Regions from separate parts of the Paenibacillus sp. FSL P4-0184 genome, predicted to be linked through region 2. Evidence: riboswitches for the same ligand, from Rfam matches in the RefSeq annotation. Region 2 holds a riboswitch; the other holds the start of a gene.
What was found. A riboswitch is a leader RNA that binds a small molecule or an ion and turns the genes downstream of it on or off. The one in region 2 is predicted to bind glycine.
Positions count from the first base shown of each region.

Region 1: linked by a shared signal. The riboswitch ahead of gcvT (glycine cleavage system aminomethyltransferase GcvT) and the one ahead of MKY52_RS09490 (amino acid permease) in region 2 are both predicted to bind glycine.

Region 1 is NZ_JBBORN010000001.1:2,688,681-2,691,816, reverse strand. Features, by position in the region: gene MKY52_RS11585 (flagellar motor protein MotB) at 1-87, shown strand, start outside; gene gcvH (glycine cleavage system protein GcvH) at 504-896, opposite strand; glycine riboswitch at 1,174-1,272, shown strand; gene gcvT (glycine cleavage system aminomethyltransferase GcvT) at 1,458-2,570, shown strand; gene gcvPA (aminomethyl-transferring glycine dehydrogenase subunit GcvPA) at 2,677-3,136, shown strand, end outside.
Region 2 is NZ_JBBORN010000001.1:2,194,556-2,197,691, forward strand. Features, by position in the region: gene MKY52_RS09475 (hypothetical protein) at 1-138, shown strand, start outside; partial or broken gene MKY52_RS09480 (alpha/beta fold hydrolase) at 109-371, opposite strand; gene adhP (alcohol dehydrogenase AdhP) at 538-1,554, opposite strand; glycine riboswitch at 1,752-1,832, shown strand; gene MKY52_RS09490 (amino acid permease) at 1,967-3,136, shown strand, end outside.

The sequences.
Region 1 (3,136 bases), 490 kb from region 2:
ACCGCGGATAATACATCGGCAGCAGGGCAGCAAAAGAACCGCCGTGTAGAGATCATTGTGCTTCGTCAACTTCAAGAGGGTGCCTAAAAAATGTTTTACTCAGAGCTAGTTACAATAGCTAGGCCTGTGCGGGAGCGAATCTGCTTATCAACATACCAAAATGAGCCCACCACTATTTATTACGGAAATACTCCCTGATTATCTGCCTATTCCCTTGTCCAGGCGCAGAATTAGGGAATTCCTCCCTGATTAATACCCTATTTAGTCAGAAATAGCGCTTTTCACTGAAATTTTAGGGAGGAATACCCTAAAACCCTTAGTGTCACGCTATACTCGTCTAAAATAAGGGAGGTTTTCCATAATTCCAAACAGTCCCAGGATTTAACTCAAAAATTCACCACCACTATCTATATAAAAACACCAAACAGCAAGTCCCCAAAAACGGAAACTTGCTGCTATAAATATCACATTCGGTGAATTTAATATTCAGAAAAATTTTAGAATTACTCCCCTACCAATGCACGATATCCAGCTGCATCTAGCAGTCCTTTTACAGCATCAGCATACTCTCCGTCCACTTCAATTTCAAAAATCCAACCCTCGCCATAAGGCTTATCGTTGATCAGTTCTGGACTAGCTTCTAAACCGTCATTAATCTTGGTAACCGTCCCTGAGACGGGTGAATACAGTTCCGATACGGTCTTAACGGATTCAATACTGCCTACGCTGTCGCCAGCTGAAATGGCCGAACCCACTTCTGGAAATTCCACAAATACGATATCGCCTAACAAATGCTGAGCATGATCCGTAATCCCAACACGTACTACGCGTCCTTCCACTTGCTGTGCCCACTCATGCTCTTCGCTGTAAAGAAGGTTATCTAAAACTTCACTCATTTCAAGCCGCCTCATTTCCAAATTGGAATTCTAAATTTAGTTATAGCCTAAGTGATCGCGGAGCATAATGTCAATATTACTAAAAGCAAAATAAATTTGTCGTTTTTTTGACTTTTTCTTGTTGACAGCGCCCTCCTATACCCGTTTAATGGAGACATACAAGAAGAAACGACGATGTCGTCTTTTTATAGACGATAACCGTTTCTCGAAGAAATATAAGGATAATGTATAATGTGAAACATATACTTTCTTATATTTGAAACAAATACAGTTGCGGATGATGGCATAGGGAGAGACTGTCTCACTTGAAGACGGCGCCGAAGGAGTAAGCCCTAACAGGGGTGAATCTCTCAGGCAAAAGGACCTTTGTCGGACGTACCTCTGGAGAGCATCAGACGCGAGGCTGAGTGCGTCAGGTCACCAACGGGGAAACTTGCATGTTAGTTACGCAGGGTAACTCTCAGGTACAAAGGACAGAGCAGAAAGCGATTAGTGCATTTATGCATGATTGCTTCTGCCTGTCCTTTTTTTCGTATGTAATCAGACTAGGGGAGTGACGACATGGATGCTTTGAAAAGAACGCCTTTTTATGATCTCTATTCCGCTTATGCGGAGTCCAGGTGCATTGATTTTGGCGGCTGGGAGCTGCCAGTACAGTTTACAGGTATCGTGAAGGAGCATGAGGCTGTTCGCCAGCAGGCTGGACTGTTCGATGTATCGCATATGGGTGAATTCATGGTGATCGGAAGCGGCGCTGAAGCCTTCTTACAAAAAATGACGACCAACGATGTCAGCCGCCTTACCGATGGTGCGGCACAATATACGCTGCTCTGTTATCCAAACGGCGGGGTGGTCGACGATTTACTCGTGTATCGACTAAGTGAAGGCCGTTATATGCTTGTCGTAAATGCCTCCAACATCGATAAGGACTTCCAATGGCTGCAAGAACATCTGACCTCTGAATTCGGTGAAGTCACACTCACTAATGTCTCTGACGAGACGCTTTTGCTCGCCTTGCAAGGTCCGCTGGCAGAGACCATACTCGCAGAAGTTACTGATGCACCGATCTCAACGCTCAAGCCTTTCCACTTCATCGAACGCGCAACCGTCTGCGGTGTAGAAGTACTGATCTCCCGTACGGGTTATACCGGTGAAGATGGCTTCGAAATTTACGCTCCGCTGGATGTGGCAGCAACGTTATGGAACGGCCTTCTCGCAGCTGGCTCTCCTCACGGATTAACACCTGCTGGACTGGGCGCACGGGATACGCTTCGTTTCGAGGCAAAATTGCCACTGTACGGTCAGGAGCTGTCGGCTGACATCACGCCTCTTGAAGCTGGAGTACAGTTCTTCGTGAAGCTGGACAAAGCGGATTTCATCGGACGCGATGCGTTGATACAGCAAAAAGAAGCGGGTCTCCCCCGCCGTCTTGTCGGTCTAGAAATGATTGATCGAGGCATTCCACGCTCCCATTACCCAGTCTATGCGGACGGCATCAAAATCGGAGAGGTCACAACCGGAACCCAATCTCCAACGCTGAAACGCAACCTGGGATTAGCTTTGCTTGATACAGCTTACAGTGAAATAGGCACAGAGGTTTTCGTAGAGATACGTGGCAAGCAGCTTAAAGCTGTCGTGATTAAGGCCCCTTTTTACAAGTATAAACGCCTTTAGCGTCCATATTAGGACGGTGAACTTTTAAGCGAGAAATAAAAGGATAAAGTATAACGTGAAAATTGTACTTTCTTATATTTTAAAAAAGCCAAGGAGTGAAACCTTAATGAAGCACCGTTATCTGCCCATGACAGCACAGGACCGCGTAGAGATGATGGAAACCGTCGGGATTCAGTCCATAGATGAGCTGTTCTCCGATATTCCTGAAGCCGTCCGTTATCAAGGCACTATGCCGATGTCTGAACCACTCGATGAGTACGCCCTGCTACGTCACATGAAAGGTCTCGCTGACCGAAATGCCGACTTCGATTCACATGCCAGCTTCCTCGGCGCCGGATTATACGACCATCACATCCCTGTGGTGATCAACCATGTCATTTCCCGTTCAGAATTCTACACTGCTTACACCCCTTATCAACCGGAGATCAGCCAAGGCGAACTGCAAGCGATCTTCGAATTCCAATCCTACATTTGCGAACTAACCGGTATGAAAGTAGCCAATGCCAGCATGTATGATGGCGCAACCGCATTATCCGAAGCAGCCGTCCTCGCAGCTGGTGCTACCA
Region 2 (3,136 bases):
TCGCCTTTAGACATAATGGTAAAACTTATTTGGGCGAAACCAAAAGGGGCAGGAAATAAAAAAACACTAAGAATTAACTTAGTGTTTTTCGTTATTCAAAGGGAAGCCTCAATTGCCCTCAAGAATCCACTTGCTTAGCTCTTTGTCAAAGGTTTGAGGTTCTTCAAACATCGGATTGTGACCACTATGCTCAAAGATCACTTTTTTACGTGCTCATAGGTCTCATCAACAGAATTCCAAAGTGAAACAGGCGCTACCAAATAATCATAACTACCTAAACCGATAAATACTGGTTTGTTGAATTTAGCGAGTGATTGTATAAGATTCAGTTCTCCGAATGCTTCTCCCCACAGATGATCGATAATTGGCATAAGGGCGAGCTGTCAGTACTTCCTGATGAACTTCAAATCCGTTCTCCCGCGCAGAGCTTGATTGATCACAACAGAAACATTGCGCAGAAAAGTATTGCTAGTAGGGGGATTTTTAGGCATAAAAAAACCCGAAAAGCAGTACTTTTCGAGCATGTTTTCTTTCGGATTATTTCGTCATATCAAGAACGATTCGACCATTGATTTTGCCTTCTAACATCAGATCGTAGATCTCATTAATATCTTCTAGTTTACGTGTCTCAATAATGGTTTTTATTTTTCCTTCTGCAGCGAATTGTAATGTTTCTTGTAAATCTTTGCGAGTGCCGACAATCGAACCGACTACCTTTGTACCGTTTAATACCGTATCAAAGATAGGAACATCCATGGATTCAGGGGGCAGCCCAACCATGACGCAGGTACCGCCGCGGCGAATGGCTCGATAGGCTTGGTCGAATGCTTTTTTTGCAACCGCTGTACAAACAACACCATGCACTCCGCCGAGTTCTTTTTGAATCCAATCTGCGGCATCTTCTTTTAATGCGTTTACGGTTTTGTCTGCACCAAGTTGTTTCGCAAGCTCCATCTTTTCATCTGAAGTGTCGATGGCCACTACGTTCATTCCCATCACCTTTGCATATTGTACACCAAGATGACCCAATCCTCCGACGCCGAAAATGGCTACCCATTCACCTGGCTTTACACCTGACACTTTCAAAGCTTTATAGGTCGTAACGCCAGCGCAAAATAAAGGTGCCGCTTCGATGAAGCTTAGATTATCAGGAACCTTCACTACATAATCGGCAGCTGCCACACAATATTCTGCATATCCACCATCTACGGAATATCCAGAATTTTTTTGATCCAGACAAAGAGTCTCTCTTCCTGTAAGACAATACTCACAATGACCGCAGGCTGAGTACAGCCATGGAATTCCTACTCGGTCTCCTACCTTTAAGTGTGCAACTCCTTCACCTATTTCTTCAATAATCCCAACGCCTTCATGTCCGGGAATTAGAGGGAGCTTTGGTTTGGCAGGCCAATCGCCATGAGCAGCATGCAAATCAGTATGACACACTCCGCACGCCTGAATGTGGACAAGAATTTCTTTGGGTCCGGGTTTTGGTTTAGGTACGTCTTGTAGCTCTAACTTTTCTTTAAATTGTTTTACTACAGCGGCTTTCATTAGCATACTCCTTTAGTTTTTTGCTTTTCAAAAAGTAGTATGTTCATGAGGCTAACTTTAAATTCTTGAGACTTTTATCACTGATTAACACTCACATCACAAGTAATATGTTAGAATATCAGAACAGCTTTACTGCGTTACCGCTTTATCAACTTCATAATTCACGAGCTATGATGGCTAAGGATTACACTTTAGCTGGAGCAGCTTCTGGAGAGACTGCGGAAATTCCGCGGCGCCGAAGGGTTCACAATCTCAGGCAAAAGGACAGAAGAGTACTGAATATGTATTTGTCATGCTGATCGCCATCAGCAGGGCGAATATTATTTGATATTCTTACGATCTGGGAGATTGGATGACATCCAATCTCTCTTTTTTTATTCCAATTTATTGTACTCACAAGGGGGAACTAGGTATGGCACAACCAGAATTAAAGAGAGAGCTGGCTAATCGGCATGTTCAACTTATTGCTATTGGTGGCACCATCGGTACAGGATTATTCTTGGGATCAGGCAAGGCGATAGAGAAGGCAGGCCCATCCATTATGATCACGTATTTAATCGTGGGTATTGCTGTGTTTTTTGTGATGAGAGCACTGGGAGAACTCCTATTATCTAAAGCGGGCTATCAATCGTTTACGGATATTGCTGAAGACTACCTTGGATCACGGGTCGCATTCATTACCGGTTGGACCTATTGGTTTTGCTGGATCATGACGGCTATGGCTGATGTCATTGCTGTTGGCGTATATGTACAGTACTGGTTTGATATCCCGCAATGGGTTCCTGCCATCGCCTGTCTAGTCGTGTTATTAGGACTTAATCTATTAACTGTAAAAAGTTTTGGGGAACTCGAATTTTGGTTTGCTTTAATTAAGGTAATTACGATTCTCGCCTTGATTGGTCTTGGGGTCATTTTACTGATCATTGGGTTTAAGACGGATGCAGGATCGGTGACGATACGAAACCTATGGGAGCATGGGGGCTTTTTTCCGAACGGCATATCAGGCTTCTTATTTTCTTTTCAAATGGTTGTATTTGCTTACGTAGGTGTGGAATTGGTCGGGGTGTCGGCAGCGGAAACAGCGGATCCGGAAAAAAATATCCCATCGGCGATTAATAAAATTCCTTTACGGATTCTGTTCTTCTATGTTGGTGCGCTTTTCGTCCTGCTATGCATTAACCCTTGGACGGAGCTCAGCCCGGCAGAGAGTCCTTTTGTAAAAACCTTTACTTTAGTAGGGATTCCAATTGCCGCAGGGATTATTAATTTTGTTGTATTAACTTCAGCCGCTTCCGCTTGTAATAGTGGGATGTTCTCGACAAGTCGAATTCTCTATAATTTGAGTAGAAATAACCAGGCGCCACCTCATTTGGGCAAACTAAATAAAAACCATGTACCAGGTAACTCGTTATTCATTTCTACAATCGTCATATCTGTAGGGGCTCTTTTAAGTAAACTTATTCCGGAGCAGGCTTTTGGAATCGTGACAACGATAAGCGCCATTTGTTTTATATGGGTGTGGGGCATTGTTCTTATCTGCCATATTAAGTATAAGAAAACCCGGCCAGACTTACAGGCGAAA